Regions from separate parts of the Bacillus paranthracis genome, predicted to be linked through region 4. Evidence: riboswitches for the same ligand, from Rfam matches in the RefSeq annotation. Region 4 holds a riboswitch; each other region holds the start of a gene.
What was found. A riboswitch is a leader RNA that binds a small molecule or an ion and turns the genes downstream of it on or off. The one in region 4 is predicted to bind S-adenosylmethionine.

Region 1: linked by a shared signal. The riboswitch ahead of NLJ82_RS01095 (ABC transporter permease) and the one ahead of NLJ82_RS26670 (bifunctional O-acetylhomoserine aminocarboxypropyltransferase/cysteine synthase) in region 4 are both predicted to bind S-adenosylmethionine.
Region 2: linked by a shared signal. The riboswitch ahead of NLJ82_RS15130 (M20 family metallopeptidase) and the one ahead of NLJ82_RS26670 (bifunctional O-acetylhomoserine aminocarboxypropyltransferase/cysteine synthase) in region 4 are both predicted to bind S-adenosylmethionine.
Region 3: linked by a shared signal. The riboswitch ahead of NLJ82_RS24485 (methionine ABC transporter ATP-binding protein) and the one ahead of NLJ82_RS26670 (bifunctional O-acetylhomoserine aminocarboxypropyltransferase/cysteine synthase) in region 4 are both predicted to bind S-adenosylmethionine.

Annotation. Positions count from the first base shown of each region.
Region 1 is NZ_CP101135.1:188,277-194,169, forward strand. Features, by position in the region: gene NLJ82_RS01070 (DUF3981 domain-containing protein) at 1-133, shown strand, start outside; gene NLJ82_RS01075 (multidrug effflux MFS transporter) at 300-1,511, shown strand; gene NLJ82_RS01080 (hypothetical protein) at 1,545-1,991, opposite strand; gene NLJ82_RS01085 (hypothetical protein) at 2,266-2,769, shown strand; gene NLJ82_RS01090 (DUF3951 domain-containing protein) at 2,786-3,001, opposite strand; SAM riboswitch class I at 3,173-3,278, shown strand; gene NLJ82_RS01095 (ABC transporter permease) at 3,414-4,331, shown strand; gene NLJ82_RS01100 (ABC transporter permease) at 4,349-5,353, shown strand; gene NLJ82_RS01105 (ABC transporter ATP-binding protein) at 5,310-5,893, shown strand, end outside.
Region 2 is NZ_CP101135.1:2,952,552-2,958,444, reverse strand. Features, by position in the region: gene NLJ82_RS15145 (hypothetical protein) at 139-459, opposite strand; gene NLJ82_RS15140 (VOC family protein) at 531-923, opposite strand; gene NLJ82_RS15135 (AAA domain-containing protein) at 1,035-3,344, shown strand; SAM riboswitch class I at 3,420-3,521, shown strand; gene NLJ82_RS15130 (M20 family metallopeptidase) at 3,610-4,815, shown strand; gene NLJ82_RS15125 (Lrp/AsnC family transcriptional regulator) at 4,881-5,321, opposite strand; gene NLJ82_RS15120 (SDR family oxidoreductase) at 5,490-5,893, shown strand, end outside.
Region 3 is NZ_CP101135.1:4,704,442-4,710,334, forward strand. Features, by position in the region: gene metQ (methionine ABC transporter substrate-binding lipoprotein MetQ) at 1-112, opposite strand, end outside; gene metQ (methionine ABC transporter substrate-binding lipoprotein MetQ) at 185-997, opposite strand; gene NLJ82_RS24480 (methionine ABC transporter permease) at 1,021-1,686, opposite strand; gene NLJ82_RS24485 (methionine ABC transporter ATP-binding protein) at 1,679-2,704, opposite strand; SAM riboswitch class I at 2,884-2,991, opposite strand; gene NLJ82_RS24490 (hypothetical protein) at 3,117-3,461, opposite strand; gene NLJ82_RS24495 (thioredoxin family protein) at 3,614-3,922, opposite strand; gene NLJ82_RS24500 (toprim domain-containing protein) at 3,926-4,270, opposite strand; gene gcvH (glycine cleavage system protein GcvH) at 4,893-5,276, opposite strand; gene NLJ82_RS24510 (arsenate reductase family protein) at 5,318-5,683, opposite strand.
Region 4 is NZ_CP101135.1:5,151,212-5,157,104, reverse strand. Features, by position in the region: gene NLJ82_RS26690 (response regulator) at 1-558, shown strand, start outside; gene NLJ82_RS26685 (FMN-dependent NADH-azoreductase) at 750-1,376, shown strand; gene NLJ82_RS26680 (transcriptional regulator YeiL) at 1,438-2,109, opposite strand; gene NLJ82_RS26675 (YjjG family noncanonical pyrimidine nucleotidase) at 2,216-2,911, shown strand; SAM riboswitch class I at 3,185-3,289, shown strand; gene NLJ82_RS26670 (bifunctional O-acetylhomoserine aminocarboxypropyltransferase/cysteine synthase) at 3,381-4,679, shown strand; gene metA (homoserine O-acetyltransferase MetA) at 4,663-5,568, shown strand; gene NLJ82_RS26660 (homoserine dehydrogenase) at 5,710-5,893, shown strand, end outside.

The DNA.
Region 1 (5,893 bases), 280 kb from region 4:
TATGATACCTGCGAAAAAGTTCCCATATGCTATGTTTACAGAAGTGGGAGATCCAATTCAAATCACATATTTAGATACAGGAGAGGCGATGTCTTCCGTATCTAAATTTACAAATAGTAATTTGAACAAGTAAAGCGATAGAGATTCTATCGCTTTTTTTTACAAAATTAAACAGGAAAATGCGCTATACTTGACGTATGTTTATGTTGTAACTATAATTGTTACGATTTAGTATGTATAGGAAAGGGTGAACGAAAAAAGTGAATGAAGTTAATCAGGAAATATATAAGCCTGTAAAGATGAACAGGTTATGGATGATTCTTGTATTAGGAACACTTACGGCGATTGGACCATTATCTATTGATATGTATTTGCCTTCGTTACCGAAATTAACGGATGACTTGCAAACAGGTGCATCTCTAGCACAGCTTACATTAACAGCTTGTTTGCTTGGGCTTTCAGTAGGACAATTATTTGTTGGCTCAATTAGTGATATTTACGGAAGACGCAAACCTCTTATTATTGCTCTTATTATTTATGTTGCTTCTTCTTTACTTTGTGCTGTTGCACCATCTATTTGGACTTTAGTATTATTACGCTTCCTACAAGGAGCTTCAGGATCAGCCGGAATTGTTATATCACGTGCAATGGTACGTGACATGTATTCAGGTTCTGAAATGACGAAATTCTTCTCACTGCTTATGTTAGTAAACGGAGCAGCACCTATTTTGGCACCGATTATTGGGGGACAATTATTACAGTTTACAACGTGGCGCGGTGTCTTTATCGTTCTCGGAGCAATAAGTGTATTTATGTTAATATCAGCTACTTTCGTATTACGTGAAACATTACCTCCTGAAGAAAGAGAAACAGGCGGTTTGTCAGGGACGTTAGCGACGTACGGAAAACTGTTAAAGGACCGTTTGTTTATGGGATATGCATTGTCACAAGGATTAGTAACGGCGGCAATGTTTGCATACATTTCGGGCTCACCATTTGTGTTGCAGAACATATACGGAGCATCACCACAGCAATTTAGTTTATTCTTTGCAATCAACGGTATCGGTATTATTATTGCGAGTCAGGTTACGGGTCGTTTAGCAGGGAAAGTGAATGAGAAGACATTATTTGTCTCTGGTATTGTTATTGCAGCTGTTGGTGGTTTATCTTTACTACTAACAATCTTATTAGGAATAGGGTTAATTGGTGTTTTATGCTCGTTATTCCTTGTCGTATCAAGTGTTGGGGTTGTCTCAACAACTGGGTTCTCATTAGCGATGAGAAATCAAAAACAAGCTGCAGGAACAGCATCAGCTTTATTAGGCTTATTACAGTTCATTTCAGGAGCGCTTGTTGCACCGCTAGTAGGTATTGGTGGAAGTAATACCGCATTACCGATGGGTGTTGTAATAGCTCTTTGTGAAATTGGTGCGGTACTATGCTATTTATTTATGGCTAGAAGAAGTGAAAAGCAGTTTGAACTGCAAGCAAGACAAAATTTAGAGGCTTAACAAAAAAGAACTGATTCAAAGGGAATATTTGAATCAGTTCTTTTTTTCATTTCTTTCAAATACCTCATACATATTATTCATGATCGTATCATATAAAATAGCAAGTTTATCCCACACCCAGCGATTACTATCAACTTCTTTTTCCCCGCAGTCGATAATATCGGTATGGTCGGTAATTTTATACGCTTTTTTAACGATAATAGGAGCAATTTTCGGTATACGTGGGATTTCTTTTAAGATATCTGCGAAGTTTCCAATGTAGACATGACCGATGATTTCGATTGTTAATGATTTATCTGATATATTTAGCACTGTATGAAATTGATTTGTATGTTGTTGTTTTAAATATTGGGCTAACTTAAATGGAGCATGCTTCTTTTTTAATACGCGGCGAAGGCTCTCTGTATTTTCGATATGAAGTGATTTTTCGCGAATAAGTACACGAATATCTTCTCCCATAAAAGGCATTGTATTGTACATAGATGATTCTCCTTAAAAACTTACATATGTTTGCGTTATGCATATGTAAGTCTAGCATGGTTTGTTCTTTATGTGTGCTTACAGTTTTGTAAGGTGCTGTAGTAAAGCAGTGCAAAAGTTATTTGTATAAAGTGACGATACTGTGACAAACATGTTGGTATATATATTACGATGTCGTCTTAAGTGTAAAAAGTAGGATGTTCTCGGTATAATAACAAGTGGAGATAAAAGAAACTATAATGAGTAGTAGCTGTAGATAAAAGGAGAAGAAGAGATGAAGAAGGTTTTGGGTATTGCTGTAATGGGAAGTATGATCCTTCTAGCAGGATGTAATGGAAATAAGGATACGAAAGAACCGAAAGAAAAGGTAGAGCAATCTACAGAACAAACAGAAGAAATGAAAGAATACCGTGCAGTACATGAAAAATACGATTTGAAAATGAATAAAGAAATTAATAACGCACTGCAGTTATTTGAAGTGGCAAAAGAAAAGGGCGGTAAGGAAATAACGACTGCTACATATAAAGAAGATGTGCAAAAGGTAACGACGAGCATGTTAGAAGATATTGATCATATACGAAAAGAAATTCGTGTTCCGAAGTCGAAAGAGCAAGAACATGAGGTATATGTCGGTTTCTTGAATGAATCGGAACAAGCAATGAAAAAATTACAGAAGTTAGCTAAAGAAGAAGATTCATCGTTGATTCGTGATATAGAAATTAATTTTGCAACAGCATCGACATACTATAAACGTTTTCAAGCAGAAACGAAAAAATAACCTTGCCTGTGCAAGGTTATTTTTTCTTCTTACCATCGCCGTCTTCATCCTCGGATACTAATACCTTCTGTTCTTCGTGAAATTCGGAAATAGTTTGCCCGGTAATATTATCAAAGGGGGTGTAAAAAGAGGTAATGCTTTTCTTTTTAATGAAAAGTTTATAAAATCCAATGATAACAAGTATAACGATTGTTAATGGTAATCCTATAGTTGCTAGAAGTAAGGGATCCATCATATAACTCCTTTCATATCGGTTTTTTTATTATAGGCGAAAAACTGTAATTTAGATAAATACACTATTAAAAACTGATTTTTCTAAATATACCCAATTTGATTGACTTTTCATTTTTTCAGAATTATAATTCGAAATATACAATTTGAACCAAATAATAAAATAGCAATTTACTTATCCAGAGAGGTAGAGGGACTGGCCCTATGACACCTCAGCAGCGGGTTCTGTAATAGGAACACCGTGCTAATTCCAGCAAGCAAGTCTTGAAAGATAAGTGATGGGCCTTTGTTTATTAAGCCTTGATCTTATTTTTTAAGATCAAGGCTTTTTGTATTCTAAAAAGGGAAAAGGGAGTAATGGAAAAAGCACGTTCATAAAACTAAGTAAATATATGTGTTTAGGGGGTATTGGAGTGTATGTAATTAAAAAATTATCGGTTATGGTGTTCACACTATGGGTTATTACGACGGTGACATTTCTAATTATGCATATTATTCCGGGGGATCCATTTTCATCAGATGCAAAGATCTTTCCGGAGGAAGTTGTGCAAAATATGAGAGCGAAGTATCACCTTGATGAACCGTTATGGAATCAATATGTTGCTTATTTAGACGGCGTAGTTCATTTTGATTTTGGTGAATCTGTTCAATCAACCGGGCAAGGTGTATCAGAAATCATAACAACTGGCTTTGGTCCATCAGCAATTATTGGTTTACAAGCACTTATTATTTCATTGCTAGTCGGAATTGCTGCAGGTACATTTGCTGCTCTCTATCATGGGAAAGTAATTGATTATGGTGTAAGTTTACTTGCCATCCTCGGTATTTCTATTCCGAGTTTTATTTTAGCACCACTATTTATACAAGTATTCGCTATTCAATTCGAGCTCTTACCAGTAGCCTCTTGGGGTACATTTGAACATACGGTATTGCCATCCTTTGCATTAGCGTTAGGACCAATCGCAGTGATTACAAGGTTTGTTCGCTCTAATATGATCGAAGTACTGCAGAGTGATTATATTAAGTTAGCGAGAGCGAAAGGTATACCGATTAAGAAAATTATTATAAGACATGCTCTTCGAAATGCAATTGTTCCGGTACTTACATTTGTTGGGCCGTTAATGGCTGGGTTGTTAACGGGGACTTTTATTATTGAAAAAATCTTTGCAATTCCTGGTCTCGGAAAATATTTTGTAGATAGTATTTTTAACCGAGATTATCCAGTCATTATGGGGACAACGATTTTCTATAGTGCATTATTAATTTTTTGTATTTTCATTACAGACATTATTCATCGTATTGTTGATCCGCGTATTCGTTCTATTACGTAAGGAGGGAGGATATTTAAATGGGTGCTTATGAAATTAATAAACAGTTATTGACAAATGAAGAGAAAAAAGAATTAACGAGAAATAAAGATCAGCAAGCAATTAGCAGAAAAAAAGAAGTGTTTCGTAAGTTTGTATCGAATCCAATCGCAGTTCTAGGAACGGTGACATTGTTACTCATTATTATTTTTTCTCTTATCGGTGAAAGTTTAACCACTTTTACTGCGAGTGAACAAGTAAAAGAGGCGACAAATCTACCTCCTAGTAGTGAGCATTGGTTTGGAACAGATGATTTAGGTAGAGATATTTGGGCGCGTACTTGGGCTGGTGGGAAAATTTCGTTAGTAGTTGGATTAGTAGCAGCTGTTCTTGATATAGGACTTGGTGTACTAATTGGAGGATTTAGTGGATATGTGAGAGGGCGTAATCGCCTTGGAACGTTAATAGATGAGTGGATTGTACGAGGGATTGAAATATTATACGGTATCCCATATTTATTAATTGTAATTTTATTGCTAATCATTATGAAACCAGGACTTTTTACAATTATTATCGCCCTTGCATTAACAGGTTGGATTGGTATGGCACGTCTCGTTAGGGCGCAAGTCTTATCTTTAAAGCAAAGAGAATTTGTTATTGCAGCGGAACGATTAGGCACATCTCATATGAAGATTATATATGGACATATCATTCCGAACTTAACAGGTATTATTATCGTAAATTTATCATTTACAATTCCAGCGGCTATTTTTTCAGAATCATTTTTAAGCTTCATCGGACTGGGAGTACAATCACCGGCGGCAAGCTGGGGGACAATGACGAATGATGCGCTTGGGACATTATTAAGTGGGGAATGGTGGCAACTTTTCTTCCCATCACTGATGATTGCGCTTATTATGTTCGCATTTAATGCAATTGGTGATGGTTTGCAAGATGCAATTGATCCAAAAATCGTAAAACGGAATCGAAAGGAGAAAAAACATGGGACAGCTTTTATCTTTAGAAAACGTAACGTTAGCCGTTGAAAAAGAGAATAGTAAGCAAGAAATTGTGAAACATGTTTCCTTTTCTATTAACGAAGGTGAAATTGTTGCACTTGTAGGAGAGAGTGGTTCAGGGAAAAGTGTTACAGCACAATCCATTATCGGGCTAAATCAAGAGTCTATTCGCATCGATGATGGAAGTATCTCTTTCCAATCTCAAAGCTTAACGAATTTACAAGAATCAGAATGGAATCAAATTCGTGGGAAAGATATTTCATTTATCTTTCAAGACCCACTTTCATCTTTAAATCCGACGATGAAGGTGGGAAGGCAAATTACAGAGGTGATTTTGCAGCACGAAAAGAAATCGAAAAAAGAGGCAAAAGAAATTGCAATTAACTTATTAAATGATTTAGGCATACATGAAGCAGAGAAACGCTTTGAACAGTACCCACATCAATTAAGCGGAGGTATGAGACAACGTATTTGTTTAGCAATTGCATTTGCCTGCCACCCAAAACTCGTTATTGCAGATGAACCTACAACGGCATTAGATGTAACAATTCAGAAACAAATTATGGG
Region 2 (5,893 bases), 2.2 Mb from region 4:
TCCAAAGACAAAAAATGAACTCAATTTTCATAGACAACTAACTTTGAAGAGATAAATTTTTAGTTTTTGGGGACATCAAAATAGTAGCTTGATGGGCATGTGGTGCTACCCATTAAAAAAGAAATAGGAGTGGATATCCTATTTCTTTTTATTAATATAATAAAATGTAACAACTAAATCCAAAGTAATGATAATAATTAGAAGTAACAAGTGCATAAGTGCATCAGTTTTTCCGTTTAGTAAAGACTTTACAAAGAAATCCCATTCTGTTTCATAAGGAGGTTCTACCCAATTTCGTTGCAGTCCTAACATCATTCCATTTATGAAATAGACAATGCTTAATAGAACCCTTCCAACAAATAAAGCAGCTACTTTTATATTCCACTTCTTTATCAGTATTATATAAAGAAGTGGAAATAGTATAAGTACCCAAAAAACGATAATAAAAACTGTATTCATCAGTTTCTACTCCTTTTGTGGATCATAAAGTTATGATCCCCCGCTATTTGTGGGTTGATTAAAGTTTTACTTTATCTCTCCGTCTCAAAAAACTCAATCCATTCCCCATCAGGACCCGCAAAGAATAGGTAACGTGTTCCATCCGGTAATGTTTCGATTTCTTCTCCTAGTAAAAATGTTACGCCATGTTTCTTGAGTCTTTTGATTTCTTCTTTTAATGAATCTACCTTAAAGCAAATGTGATGTACTTTTCCTTCTGCCGGAAGAGAGGAGTTGTAACCTTCAATGAGTTCCAGTATCGTTTCCTTCGATTCTTCCACACCTAAAAAAGCGAGTTTTAAGTCTGGATTCGGGTGTCCCATTCTCTTAATGAGTTGTAAGCCAACTACTTCTTCATAAAATGCGATAGATGTTTCTAGGTTTGCAACCATAAGTCCAACGTGTTCGATTCTTCTAACTGGCATGTAGATTCCTTCTTTCTGAAAATTATATACAATATGTTATTGAAAATTAAGAAAATAAGCAAGATAAAAACCTTACAAATTTTAGCGTGTTATATGGTATAGTGAGAAAGTATGTTTGGGGAGAAGGAAGGAGATTATACGATGAATACACCTACTCAAACTCCTTCATTATCGGAAACGATGAAAGAGTGGCATTATGCATTAGCGTATGAAATTAAACATTGGAAAACGATAGGTGGTAGTAAAATTTCTATCATGAACGGTCGTTTTTTATATACAGATTATGAAAGTACAGTATACGTATTTCAGCTTATTTCGGAAGTAAGCTTGCCTGAAGGTTCACCGATTCGAATTGAGTTCGATGGTGAGGAAGCGACAGGAGAAGTATTATCTGTACATGGATTAGAAATAGAACTGAAATTAAATGATTATATACAAGGTGAAATACGAGAAGCTGTTTTGTACAGTGAACCGTGGCAGCTTTTAGAGCAACTGCAAGAGAGGTTGAAGGAAGCGCGTAAAGATAAGCTGAAACGTAATCGTATAAAGCGTCTTGTTGATGGGACGAGTAGTCCGAAACATATTGAGAAGATGAAAAATCCGAAAAATGAATTGGCGTATCGCTCGTTTTATAATCCGACAACGTACGTATGGGGACCACCTGGAACAGGGAAGTCTTACAATTTATCACGTATTATTTCGGCTCATTATCAAAAAGGAAAGTCGGTACTTGTGTTAGCTCATAGTAATGCAGCAGTGGACGTATTAATGAGTGAAGTAACAAAGCAAATTGAAAAGAAAAAGAAATGGACGCCTGGTGAAATTGTTCGTTACGGTTATAGTCAACACGAACATATACGAAATCATGAAACGTTACTTGCGTCGAAGTTAGTTGAAACGACGAACGGGTCTTGGGGTGAGGAGAGACTCTATTTAGAAGAGACACGACAAGAGCTTCGTGAAAAGATTTTATCGTATAAAGCAACATCTGCTGATAAGAAGCGTATACAAGAGATAGAAAGTGATCTTCGAAAGCAAAAAGCGAAAATTAAAGAAGTAGAAAAAGAATATATTGAAAATGCGAAAGTGATTGGTGCGACTTTATCGAAATGTGCTATTGATTCACTTATTTATGAGCGTACATTTGATTTAGTTGTCGTAGATGAAGTGAGTATGGCGTTTGTTCCGCAAATTGCATTAGCTGCTTCACTTGGAAAACGTATCGTCGTTTGTGGTGACTTTTTACAGTTACCTCCAATTGCGATGGCAAACCATGAACTCGTTCGAAAATGGCTTGGCGAAGATATGTTTTACCATGCCGGGATTGTGGAGTCTGTTAATAAATCAGAAGCACATCCGAACCTGTTTATGTTGCAGGAACAAAGACGTATGCATGCGGATATATCGAAGTTTACGAATTCGTTTATTTATAAAAATAGAGTATACGATCATCCGTCTGTTTCCGAGCGTAAAGAACTTGCGAAACTACAACCGTTCGCAAATGAAGCGAGTGTTTTATTTGATACGAGCCAAATGGGAGCTTTTTCGTTAAAAGACGCTGCTTCAGGATCTCGTTTTAACATTATGTCTGGTTTAGTAGCAATGCAAATGATGTTAATCGGACTGTTAGATGGTGTGCAATCCATTGGTGTTGTGACGCCTTACAGAGCGCAGTCTCGCTTTTTATCAACGTGTATTAGAGAAATGTTACAGAGAACGAAATACCAAAACATACCTGTTTTAGCAGCGACAGTTCATAAGTTCCAAGGATCTGAAAGAGATATGATGATTTTTGATACAGTAGATAGTTATCCGCAAGAACGACCTGGCGTATTATTCTTTGACCATAAAAACCATCGCCTCGTCAATGTAGCAGTGACAAGAGCGAGAGGGAAGTTTATTCAATTATCAGATTGCCACTATATGCGCAAAAATTTATCGAGAAAACAAGCGTTGTCACAATTAACGGCTCATATAGAACGCCACGGAGATGTGTATGATCGCACGACATCAAGACAATTGTGGGAACGGAAAATATCGAAACGATTACGCTGGTTTATGGAAATGAATCTTGAGGAAACGAAAGGGGTATTAAAAGATATTTTAGCAGCAAAACGAAAAATCATTATTTCACTTCCAAGTACGAAACAAGTAGATAAACGAGTATGGCAAGCGTTAATGCGTACAAATGCGCAAATAACGGTGTATAGTGATGGACCAGTTCCACTGAAAAATGTAAAGTTACAAAGACAAAATAAAGCATTCCCGTTCCTAGTAATCGATGATGAAATCTTTTGGGCAGGCGCACCCCTTACATCTCAAATGATGTTTGAAGGTAGTACAGAATTTCCGTACGTATGTGCAAGACTGCAAGCACCAGAAACCATTGGTGTATTAAAAGGGTTTTTAGATATTCGGTAAATTCGGATAGGAATTCCTTGACTTTTATTTGAAATGAACTTAGAATGAATGTAATTTAATATAATTTTATGAAAATTCTTATCACGAGAGGTGGAGGGACTGGCCCTATGATACCTCGGCAGCGGATTCGTTATGAATACTGTGCCAATTCCAGCAAGGTAACTTGAAAGATAAGAAAGAAGCTCAATTTGACTGTATATACAGAAGCCTCTTTCTATCTTTTAGAAAGAGGCTTTTTTACGTGAAAATAAAAGGAGGAAGAAAAATGGGAGCGACAGGAGTAGCGTCACAAAGAAAAAAAATTGAAGAGAGTATCGAAAGAAATAAGGAAAAGTACATAGAAACAAGTCATGATATTCATGGGAATCCGGAGATTGGTAACCAAGAGTTTTATGCATCTAGAACGTTAAGTTTATTGCTAGGTAGTGCAGGATTTCAGTTGCAGCACAATATAGCTGGACATGAAACGGGATTTATTGCGCGAAAAAGTTCAGGGAAACAAGGACCAGCAATCGCATTTTTAGCTGAGTATGACGCTTTACCAGGACTTGGCCATGCGTGTGGTCACAATTTAATTGGCACAATTAGCGTTGCAGCAGCAATTGCATTATCAGAAACGCTTGAAGAAATTGGCGGGGAAGTTGTTGTGTTCGGAACACCAGCTGAAGAAGGAGGACCGAACGGTAGCGCAAAATCGAGTTATGTAAAGGCAGGTTTGTTTAATAATATTGATGCAGCGCTTATGATTCATCCGAGCGGAAAAACAGCGACAACAAGTCCTTCACTAGCAGTCGATCCACTTGATTTTCATTTTTACGGAAAAACAGCTCACGCCGCAGCATCACCTGAAGAAGGGATTAACGCATTAGACGCGGTGATTCAGCTGTACAACAGTATTAACGCACTTCGCCAACAACTTCCGTCAGACGTGAAAATTCATGGCGTGATTACAGAAGGCGGAAAAGCACCTAACATTATTCCTGACTACGCCGCAGCAAGATTCTTCATCCGTGCTGCAACGAGAAAAAGATGTGCGGAAGTAACAGAAAAAGTAAAAAATATCGCACAAGGGGCAGCACTAGCAACAGGCACAAAAGTAAAAATCCATCAATTCCAAAATGAAATCGATGAACTACTCGTAACAAAAACATATAACGATATCGTAGCCGAAGAACTGGAATTACTAGGTGAGGATGTAAACCGTAAAGAAAGACTCGGCATCGGCTCAACTGACGCAGGAAACGTAAGTCAAGTCGTACCAACCATTCACCCGTACATTAAAATCGGCCCAGATGACTTAATTGCACATACGAATGAATTTAGAGAAGCAGCGCGTTCAGAATTAGGGGATAAAGCATTAATTACATCGGCAAAAGCATTAGCAAATACGGCGTATCGATTAATTACAGAAGAAGGGTTGTTAGAGAAGGTGAAGGAGGAGTTTAGAGAGGCGCAGAGGAATCAGGGATAGGTGATTGAAAGGAGTGGATGATCCACTCCTTTTTCTTTTTTGGAAAGCTGGTGCCTATCACTTTATTAGAACGACAATTTTTCCTCAAACTCACTCTTTAAAACAATTAAAGGAGACGATAAGCCGAATTGCATTAAAGAGTCTAAAAATGCAGCGAGAGAATCCATCGAATCGCTCATGACCTTCATCATATAATTAAATTCCCCGCTAATTCGATATAAATCTGTTACTTCAGGAGCGGCATTACAATATTGGATAAAATCAGAGCATTGGCTCGTTTTAAACATGATGAATGCTTGAATGTTTTTATTAATTTTAGAAGGTTCAAATTTCGTTCGGTAAGCCGCTATAACTCCTTGATCTTCAAGTTTATTCATACGCTCCTTTACAGCAGGTTGCGTCATGGATATAATTCGTCCTATTTCTGAAACAGAAATTCTTGCATTTTCATACAACAAGTTCATTATTTTATGGTCGATTTCATCTAGTTTTACTGCATTTTGCATTGTGTAGCCTCCTTATTTTATTTTTTAAAGTGAATCACAAACTATAACTATAATATCATAAGTGAACGAGCTAAATTACCTATAAATCTATATTTAAAATAATTGGTTTTTACATAAAAATATAAGTATAGGTTTTTATCAAACGTAAATTTAGGAAGGATGGAAAAAATGAAGAATCTTGATGGGAAAGTAGCGTTAGTAACAGGGGCGAGTCGCGGAATTGGTCGTGCGATTGCGATGAGATTGGCAAACGACGGTGCATTAGTGGCAATTCACTACGGTCGAAATAAAGCAGCTGCAGATGAAACAATTCGTGAGATTGAATCTAATGGAGGAAAGGCGTTCTTAATTGAAGCAGATCTCAATTCAATTGATAATGTCAAAAAGCTAGTAGAACAATTAAAGAATGAATTACAAATAAGAGTTGGTACATCAGAGATTGATATTTTAGTAAACAATGCAGGGATAGGTACACAAGGGACGATTGAAAATACGACAGAAGAAGTTTTTGATGAAATTATGGCCGTAAATATTAAGGCGCCATTCTTTTTAATTCAGCAAACATTACCGTT
Region 3 (5,893 bases), 450 kb from region 4:
CGTGCGGTACGTTAGAAGCTCCCACAACAAGCTTATTCTCCTCTTTCCCTCCGCAAGCAGCTAATGTAAATACAGACAACGCTGTAACAACTGACAATAGAATCTTTTTCATATGATGTCCCCTTCTCCTGTATAATTATGTAGTTATAAAAAAGGCTGGCATACACCAGCCCTTTTACAGCAATTATTCTTTTACAGGAACAACTGCCCCTTTATATTCTTTATTAATGAAGTCTTCGATTTCTTTAGAATGTAATACTTCTACAAGAGCTTTAATCTCTTTCTTATCTTTATCGCCTTTACGAACAGCTACTACGTTTGCGTATGGTGAATCATTACTTTCAATTGCAATTGCATCTTTTTCTGGGTTTAACTTCGCATCAATTGCATAGTTTGAGTTAATTAGAACAGCGTCGCCTTCTTTATTGTTATACACTTGTGGTAATAAACCAGGCTCAATATCCGTTTTGAATTTTAAGTTTTTCGGATTATCCGCGATATCTTTTGGAGTTGCTTTAACTGGATCTACCCCATCTTTAATTTTTAAAATGCCTTCTTTTTGTAAAATTGCTAAACCACGTCCATGATCAGCAACTGAATTACTCATAATAATTGTTGCTCCGTTTGGAAGCTCTTTTAAGCTTTTATATTTTTGAGAGTATACACCAATTGGCTCTAAATGAATTTTTCCTGCTACTTCAAAATCATATTTTTTATCTTTAATTTCTTTTTCTAAATACGGAATGTGTTGGAAATAGTTTGCGTCTAAATCCTTATCTGCTAACGATTTATTTGGCAACACGTAATCTTGGAATTTTTTCACTTCTAATTCAATTCCTTTTTTCTCAAGTAACGGTTTTGCCTTTTCTAAAATTTCAGCGTGCGGTACGTTAGAAGCACCAACAACAAGTTTCTTTTCATCTTTATCTTTGCCGCCACAAGCAGCTAACCCAAAAATAGAAGTTGAAATAAGTGCTGTAAGTAATAACTTTTTCATTTGAAACATCCTCCCGTTTTTTATTATCGTTTATCTATTCGAGTCGTTACACGATCACCAATCCATTGAATGAAAAATACAACTAGTAATACACAAATTGTCGCAACGATTGTTACGTCGTTATTTCCTCGTTGGAATCCTTCTAAATAAGCAAGTGTTCCAAGGCCACCAGCACCAACAACTCCCGCCATTGCTGTATAGCCTACTAAAGCAATTGTCGTAACCGTAATACCAGATACTAATGCTGGTAACGATTCTGGAATTAACACCTTCAAAATAATTGTGCTTGTTTTTGCTCCCATCGCTTTTGAAGCTTCAATTACACCTTTATCAATTTCACGAAGGGCGATTTCAACCATTCTCGCGTAAAACGGTGCCGCTCCAATAATTAAAGCTGGAAGTGCTGCACTCGCTCCAAGAATTGTTCCAAGCAGAATCTTTGTGAATGGGATTAATAAAATGATTAAAATAATGAACGGTATCGAGCGGAAAATGTTTACGAACGCTCCAATCGCCGTGTTAACCGCTTTGTTTTCCCATAAATTATCTTTCGCTGTCATAAAGAGTAACAATCCTAAAATGAGTCCTAAAACAAATGTGGCAAGAGCTGCGATTGCCGTCATATATAACGTTTCACCCGTTGCTTCTAACATTTGATTCCAATCAACATTTGTGAGTAATTTATCCATGTGCAATCACCTCCAGCTCTACTTGATCTTGATGTATTCCCTCTATTGCTTGCTGAATCGCTGTTTCCTCACCATTTAAATGAACAACTAAACTACCGTAAGAGCCGTTATTCGTTTGTGCAATATTTCCTTGCAAAATGCTAACTTCTATATCACTGCGCTGCATTAACCTTTGAAGTACTGGTCTTTCTACCGCTTCACCGATAAACTGCAAACGAATTACTTTTCCATCTGGATATTTTTCAATTAAACTTTCAATCGTTTCATTTGTATCTTCAGAATCCGTTAACTGCTGTACAAATCGTTTCGTAATGTCTTGCTGTGGATTACGGAATACATCAAGTACTGGACCTGTTTCTACAATCTTCCCTTTCTCCATTACCGCAACACGATTACAAATCTTTCGAATTACGTGCATCTCATGTGTAATAAGTACAATTGTTAAGCCGAGACGCTTATTAATATCTAATAGTAAATCTAAAATTTGATCTGTCGTTTCTGGATCAAGAGCTGACGTCGCTTCATCACATAAAAGTACTTGTGGGTTGTTAGCTAATGCTCTTGCAATCCCAACGCGTTGCTTTTGCCCTCCGCTCAGCTGAGATGGATACGCGTCTCCTCTTCCTTCTAATCCAACAAGATGAATTAGCTCATCAACGCGTTTTCTTCTCTTCGCCTTATCAACACCTGCAATTTCAAGTGGGAACTCGATATTTTCACGTACAGTTCGTGACCAAAGTAAGTTGAAGTGCTGAAAAATCATTCCGATTTCTTGCCTTGCCTTACGAAGTTCGCTTCCTGTAATTGCTGAAATGACACGATTTGCAATTGTAATTTGGCCAGAAGTTGGTTTCTCCAACTGATTGAACAATCTAATTAAAGAACTTTTTCCAGCGCCACTATATCCGATAACACCAAATATTTCACCTTTATCTATTTTTAAATTGGCATTATCTACAGCAGTGACATCACCGCTTTTTGCTTTATATATTTTCTTTACATTCTCTAATAGAATCATGGTGTATCACCCCTTTTTTGTTTAGGTCGACTCCGCAATTTTTTATTTTTGATGCGTGTAGTCCACCGTTCTCATTACTTTTATTATTTGAATGTCCTCCACATTCAAACAACAAAAAAACCTTTCCGCTTTAGAGAAGCAGAAAGGTTTATATGCGTATATAACAACATTATCCCTCTCTCTCATCTCTCAAAGCATTTGCTTTGCAGGAATTGGCACCATTTCAACATAAGTTGACGGTTGCCGGGCTTCACAGGGCACAGTCCCTCCACCTCTCTTGATAAGAGAAATCAGATTACATTTTCGTCTGATTTGTAATTTATGAAATTGTCTATATTTTATGAATTGAATTGTATCAATATCCACACACCATGTCAACAGAAATTTTTGTAAAAAACGAAACTTCAGAATTTTAAGCGCCCACTGACATCGGTTTACATATATGAAACATCGATTCAATTAATAACATCGTTCGATACGTTCCCGAATATTGTATACGTCCATCGTTCATTAACGTTTGCAATCGTACATTGCCATTCACCAATTGTTTTACATCTTCTTCATCTACACAAACGATTTGCTCCGTTCCTCTTTCTTCTTTCAACAGTTCTATATAATCTCTTGAAATTTGTAACGAACAACTTTCATCTCCAAAGCGGAAATTAACAGTTTTTTCTCCTTGTCTTAAAAGCGGCTCTAAATGATATTGACCATTAGCGTAATTTACAAATGATTGAAGCAAAGAATATAATTCCACTCTAAATCACATCCTTCATATCACTTTCTATTACATACCATTCCCTCTCACTAAAGAGCAATCCTGTTACTTTCGCTCGACAAATACTGTAACCACCCTGCATCTCGACATATTTCCCAAGAAATATGTCGAGGCGGCAAAAACTTTGCCGCCTACTTTAATTCCGTATATAAATATTCAACCGAATGAAATGCATATATCTTCTTCATGAGTGTCCCATTTTCAAAAACAAGTAAACAAGGTACACTTTCAATTCCATACTCTTTCGCGAAATGCGGAGCATAATTTAAATCTAACATTCCAATTTTGAGGTCTTCAATTGTCATCTCAACGACTGTTAACATCTTTTTTGCTAATTGACATGTTCCACACATTGGAGTATATACATATAACACTGTTTTTTCTTCATTCTCTATTAAGGCTGTAGCTTCGGCTCCTGTCCAGTCAATCACTTCTATCATTCCTTACCGTAAATATTCTGTATAAACGTCAATGTCAGCTCCCCATAATACATTTGCTAAGTGTGAAGATGGCGCTGTTGCCACTTCCCGGTACGAGCGATCAATATAAATATGCTCTGCTTGCGGAAATTCTTTTCGAAACTGTTTCCTTAACTTTTCTCCAGCATCATCAGCATCCACTAGCACATACACTTCCTTATCAAAAAACTGATCAACGAGCTCATCCATTTTCGACAAACCAATTGTACCATTTGTACAAACAATTTCCACCGGTTCACGAATAATAGATTCAATCTTTCTTCTATCTGATGTACCTTCTACAATAATGACTTTTTCTACATAAATCATATGTCATCACCCGATCACCATATACTATACAACCTTTAACTTAGTATATAGTATATTCGTTATTTTCATGTTGTTTCCTGTTTATTTTTGCAAAAGAAAAGCGGAACCGACTGCTTAGCCCTGTTGGCTAAGGTTCTTTCGCACAGAAGACGCTTTTTGTCTTCTCGTGCGGAAGGTTCTTAGACATGAAGGGCTAGGAGGTGGAGCTAGACAATGAAAAGCGCAAGCGGCTCGTTCAGAACAGGAGGACACCCGAACTCCTGAACTAGAGGCGCCTTTTGCCTCAAGTGAAGGAGTGAAATGACCGACTGTTCTAGCCGCTGGAGCTGGATCATAATAAAAAGCGCAAGCGGCTCGTTCAGATTGTGAGGGGGATGGAGCTTCTGACGTAAAGGCGCTTTTTGCCTTGCAGGAAGAAGTGAAGCCACCGAACAATCTAGCTGCTGGAGCTGGATCATAATGAAAAGCGCAAGCGGCTCGTTCAGATTACAAAGCCCCATGAAACCTTATCGAAAAACATTCATTCCTATAATAGCTTATTCATTTGCGCTCGTTTTTAAATGCATTATGTAACACAAAATAAAAAAGGACAGCACAAAGGCTGTCCTTCAGTCGACTATAATTAGTCTTGGTTTGTCATTTCTGCATATTTTTCAGCAGTTAATAACTTCTCAACTTGGCTTGCATCAGAAAGTTCAACTTTAACCATCCATGCACCCTCGTATGGAGATTCGTTAACAAGTTCTGGTTGGTCACTTAATTCTTCGTTTACTGCTACAACTTTACCGCTTACAGGTGCGTATAATTCAGAAACTGTTTTAACAGATTCTACGCTTCCGAATGGCTCGTCAGCTTCGATTGTTGCACCTACTTCTGGAAGTTCAACGAATACGATATCGCCTAGCTCACTTTGTGCAAAGTGAGTAATACCGATAACAACTTCATTACCTTCAGTTTTTACCCATTCGTGTTCTTCAGAGTAACGTAAATTATTTGGAATGCTCATGACTGTACCTCCAGTGAATGTATTAATTATGTAAAAATACCTTATTGGTACTTTTTCCACACACTTTCAAACTGCTCTTCGTTAAAACCAAGTGTTACCTTCGTTCCATCTGTTACAATTGGACGTTTAATCAACATGCCATCAGATGCTAAAAGCTCGTACATTTCGTCTTCACTTGCATCTTTTAACTTATCTTTCAGACCAAGTTCACGGTAACGCATTCCACTTGTATTAAAGAATTTTTTTAATGGTAATTCACTTTTTTCATGTAAATTACGTAAATCTTCTTTTGATGGTGGATTTTCAACAATATGAATCATCTCATATGCTACATCGTTTGCCTCAAACCATTTCTTTGCTTTTTGACATGTGCCACACTTTGGATATGAATAAAATGTTACTGTCATAAATTCACCTACTTTTTTACTAACCTTTACCTTTATCATATAGAAAACGTTTTATTATTTCAAACGATTATTCGCTAAACTTTTACTTATTTCGTGATAATTTTTAATAATCCTGCAAATTTTTCTTATTTTTCCGCCATTTGTTAAGAAAAAATAAATATATAAATTTTTTAGATCCTTTCCCAATTCCTCGCCGAACATATATCTTAA
Region 4 (5,893 bases):
GTTGGAGAAGCAAGTAATGGGAAAGAGGCACTAATGAAAGTAGGGGAGACGAATCCTGATGTTGTACTAATGGATTTATATATGCCCGAAATGGATGGTGTTGAGGCGACAGCGTGTATTAAAAAAGAATATCCGAATGTGAAAGTAATTGTATTAACTAGCTTTTCTGATCAGGCGCATGTGTTACCAGCATTAAGGGCTGGAGCAAGCGGGTATATTTTAAAAGATGTAGAACCGGATCAGCTTGTTGAGGCTATTCGAAGTGCATATAAAGGTAATATTCAATTACATCCTGATATAGCAAATGCTCTTCTCTCTCAAACATTACCTGTAGAAGAAAAGGAAGAAGAGCCTTCTATTCAAGTGGATGTGTTAACAGCGAGAGAAAATGAAGTATTGCAGCTATTAGCGAAAGGGATGAGTAATAAAGAAATCGCTTCTGTTTTAGTTATTACGGAAAAAACGGTAAAAGCTCATGTAAGTAGTATTTTGAGTAAGTTGAATTTATCTGATCGTACGCAAGCAGCATTATATGCAGTAAAAAATGGAGTTGTATAAGACGAAAGTCGTAAGACCTAGTTCGCCTTTAGAAGGTGGACTTTTTTTATGGAAAAATACGTCTATGTGAGGACGAAATTGTCTTGATATAAAGATAAAATATGTTTGTAAGCAACAAAACAACAATTACAAGGGATACCTTTTTTGAAAGCATATAACAACAGAAGAGTTAGTACTAGGAGGAAAACATAATGACAAAAGTTTTATTCGTAAAAGCAAACAACCGTCCAGCGGAACAAGCAGTTAGTGTAAAATTATATGAAGCGTTTTTAGCAAGTTACAAAGAAGCGCATCCAAACGATACAGTAGTAGAACTTGATTTATATAAAGAAGAATTACCATATGTAGGCGTAGATATGATTAATGGTACATTCAAAGCTGGTAAAGGGTTTGATTTAACTGAAGAGGAAGCAAAAGCAGTAGCAGTTGCTGATAAGTATTTAAATCAATTCCTAGAAGCTGATAAAGTCGTTTTCGGTTTCCCATTATGGAACTTAACGATTCCAGCAGTGTTACACACATATATTGATTATTTAAACCGTGCTGGTAAAACGTTTAAATATACGCCAGAAGGTCCAGTTGGTCTAATTGGAGATAAGAAGATTGCATTATTAAACGCGCGCGGCGGTGTATACTCTGAAGGTCCAGCAGCAGAAGTAGAAATGGCTGTTAAATATGTAGCAAGCATGATGGGCTTCTTCGGCGCAACAAACATGGAAACAGTAGTTATTGAAGGACATAACCAATTCCCAGATAAAGCAGAAGAAATCATTACAGCTGGTCTTGAAGAAGCAGCTAAAGTAGCAAGTAAATTTTAATTGAAAATAGAATCGTCACTCAAAAAAGTAGCATTAACAGATAAACGTTAATGCTACTTTTTTATATTTTAAGTTCGTCAGCTAGTTTTTCTAACTGAATTCGATCTTGTATGTAATAGGTTCTTCCATCTTTCTTTAAGTAATTTTGTTGGCAAAATTGGTTTAATACATATAAAAGGTGACGGTAGCTAACATTTAAGTATTCCGAAACCTCAGTATGTTTTTCTATATAACTGTTATTTTGTTCTGTTAATAGAATAAACGCCGCTAATCGATTTTCGAACGGATAACTATTATTTTTAGCATAACTTTCTGTTCGGGTAATGGTTTTCTCACCGATAAATTTGCATAGTTTCTGTAGAAAGGTAGCATCTTGTAACAAAAGATGCTGACAATCTTTAAGAGGAAGCGCTAAGCATATACAATCTTCCATTACTTCCACCGTTTTCGTAACAGATTCTACGCCAATTAATCCTAATTCCCCAATGAACGAAGGTGCCTGAATAAAGTTAATCAAGGAGACCTTTCCGTTTTTGTGACTCATATATATTTTTGCTTTCCCAGAAATTAAGTAATAAAGATAAGGAACATCGACCCCTTCATTACATATCTTTTCTCTCTTCTGAAAGGAATGTAGTTCAGCATACGGTAAGATATCAAAAGAAAAAAGAGTATGGAAATTGTAAGTTTGTATGTAATGAGAGATTTCTTCGCTATTTCTGCTGACTTTCATGTTTTCACCTCATGTTTAGTATGAGATATCTCCTATTATTTTTACAAGAAAGAATGATACGATTTACGTAAATTTGTTTTTGTAGAAAAGAGAGTGTGAAGGGCTTATGAAAAAATATAAAACATTATTATTCGATGTAGATGATACATTGTTGGATTTTCAAAAGGCAGAAAAATCGGCATTACGTATGCTTTTTGAAGAGAAAGGGATGTCTCTCACTAGCGAGATTGAAGCGCAATATAAAAAAATTAATAAAAGTCTTTGGACTGCTTTTGAAGAAGGTAAAATAAATCGTGATGAAGTTGTAAATACACGATTTTCAATTTTGTTTAAAGAATACGGGGAAGAAGTAGATGGGATATTATTCGAAAATAATTATCGCAGTTACTTAGAAGAAGGAAATCAGCTCATGGAAGGTGCCTTACAATTTATAAATCAAATTCAAAGTGAGTACGATTTATATATAGTGACAAACGGTATTTCTAAGACGCAAGATAAACGATTACGTAATGCAGGGTTACATGCCTTGTTTCAAGATATTTTCGTTTCTGAAGATACAGGTTATCAAAAGCCGATGAAAGAGTATTTTGATTATGTTTTTGAAAGGATTCCTAACTTTGTTCCTGAAGAAGGGCTCATTATTGGGGATTCATTAAGCGCTGATATGAAAGGTGGATATGTAGCGGGAATTGATACTTGTTGGTTTAATCCAGAAAGGAAATTAAATGATAGTGGGATTATACCGACATATGAAGTGCATAATTTTGAGGAGTTATATGCATTATTGAAGCAACATGTGTAATGAGAATAGGCAGTGGAACCTTTGTCCACACTGCCTATTTTTTTTATTTGTAGTTTCGTTATGTTTTGGAAGTGGAAATGCATTTCCGATAGTAGCTGCCCCAAGCATTGGTAATAGTAAATTAAGCGGAGGTTTTAAAAGGTCTTTTTCAAATGGATATAGAATATATTTCTTCTGTTATGTACATTAAGTTCTTTGTATTTAATTTAGAACATTCAGAAAAACTAATTGACATGAGGAAATTATTGCTATAAAATCAACGGTAATTGCATAGTCTTATCAAGAAAAGGTGGAGGGACAGGCCCGATGAAACCTTGGCAACAGCCGTATAACGGAATTGTGCCAAATCCTGCAGGTAATAACCCTGAGAGATAAGAAAGAGCCTTTAGAGCGTGTTTCAAACTGCTCCTTTCTTGTTTTCAGGAAAGGGGCAGTTTTTTATTTTGTATAAAAGAAAGGAGAATGAGAAATGGGAGAATCATGGGGGAAAGGAACGATTTGTGTGCAAGGTGGCTATACGCCAAAGAATGGTGAACCGCGTGTTTTACCGCTTTATCAAAGTACAACGTATAAATACGATACTTCAGATGATTTAGCAGCGCTATTTAATTTAGAGGCAGAAGGATATATCTACACGCGTATTGGAAATCCTACTTTAGCTGCATTTGAGCAAAAGTTAGCGGATTTAGAGGGTGGTGTAGGTGCTGTTGCAACGGCTTCTGGGCAAGCTGCTATTATGCTTGCTGTTTTAAATATTTGTAGTAGCGGAGACCACTTGCTTTGTTCTTCCACAGTTTATGGCGGGACGTTTAATTTATTTGGAGTGAGTTTGCGTAAACTTGGTATCGATGTTACATTCTTTAATCCGAATTTAACTGCTGATGAAATTGTGGCCCTTGCTAATGATAAGACGAAACTCGTTTATGCAGAATCGCTAGGAAATCCGGCGATGAACGTTTTAAATTTCAAAGAACTTTCAGATGCAGCGAAAGAGTTGGAAGTACCTTTTATCGTGGATAATACATTAGCAACTCCTTATTTATGCCAAGCATTTGAACATGGAGCAAATATTATCGTTCATTCTACGACAAAATATATTGATGGTCATGCAAGTTCGTTAGGTGGCATTGTAATTGACGGAGGGAACTTCGATTGGACAAACGGGAAATATCCTGAACTAGTTGAACCGGATCCAAGTTATCACGGCGTAAGTTACGTTCAAAATTTTGGTGCAGCAGCTTATATTGTGAAGGCACGTGTTCAATTATTAAGAGACTACGGAAACTGTATGAGCCCATTTAATGCGTATATTAGCAATATCGGCTTAGAAACATTGCATTTACGAATGGAGCGTCATAGTGAAAATGCTCTTGCAGTTGCTAAATGGCTTGCTGATCATGAACGTATTGAATGGGTGAACTATCCGGGATTAAATAGTAATGAAAATTACTCGTTAGCACAAAAGTATTTGAAAAAAGGTGCTAGTGGTGTTTTAACATTCGGCATTAAGGGAGGATTAGAAGCAGCAAAAGAATTTATTTCAAATGTAAAACTAGCAACTCTCGTAACGCATGTGGCTGATGCGCGAACTTGCGTTATACATCCTGCTAGTACAACGCATAGACAATTAAGTGCCGAAGATCAGCGCTTAGCTGGCGTCACATCAGATTTAATTCGTTTATCAGTTGGCATAGAAGATGTTTCGGATATTATTGCAGATTTAGAAGCAGCGCTAGTCGGAGGCAAACAACATGCCGATCATAATTGATAAAGATTTGCCAGCTCGCAAAGTGTTGCAGGAGGAAAATATTTTTGTAATGACAAAAGAGCGAGCAGAAACACAAGATATCCGGGCATTGAAAATTGCTATATTAAATTTAATGCCTACAAAGCAAGAAACAGAAGCGCAATTACTTCGTTTAATTGGAAATACACCGTTGCAATTAGATGTTCATTTACTTCATATGGAATCGCATTTGTCTCGTAATGTTGCACAGGAACATTTAACGAGTTTCTATAAAACATTCCGTGATATTGAGAATGAGAAATTTGATGGACTCATTATTACAGGAGCACCAGTTGAAACCCTTTCTTTTGAAGAGGTAGATTATTGGGAAGAGCTTAAACGTATTATGGAGTATTCAAAAACGAATGTAACATCTACGCTTCATATTTGCTGGGGGGCACAGGCTGGTTTGTATCATCATTATGGCGTTCCAAAGTATCCTCTTAAGGAAAAAATGTTTGGTGTATTTGAACATGAAGTCCGTGAGCAACATGTGAAACTGTTACAAGGTTTTGATGAATTGTTTTTCGCCCCGCATTCGCGTCATACAGAAGTACGAGAGAGTGATATTAGAGAGGTGAAAGAATTAACATTATTAGCAAACTCTGAGGAAGCAGGTGTTCACCTTGTTATTGGGCAAGAAGGAAGACAAGTGTTTGCGCTCGGGCATAGTGAATATAGTTGTGATACGTTAAAGCAAGAATACGAACGGGACCGCCAAAAAGGGTTAAATATTGATGTGCCGAAAAACTATTTTAAGCATAATAATCCAAATGAGAAGCCGCTTGTAAGGTGGAGAAGCCATGGGAATCTATTATTCTCTAATTGGCTGAATTATTACGTGTATCAAGAAACCCCTTATGTATTATAAAAAAAGATTGTGTCACACGTGGCAACGTTTTCTTTGTAAAGATTAACCTATATTTTTCCGAATGTTCAAAAAACATTGTTTTTCAGATTTTTTATTCATATAATTTCATCTAAACACAATTTTTGAGGGGTGGACAGTATTATGAAAGAAATTCAAGTTGGCTTATTAGGTCTTGGGACAGTTGGTAGCGGAGTAGTTCGTATCATTACAGATCACCAAGAGCGACTTATACACCAAGTAGGTTGTCCTGTAAAAGTAACGAAAGTGCTAGTACAAAATATTGAAAAAGAGAGAGAAGTAGAGGTACCTTCTACTCTATTAACAC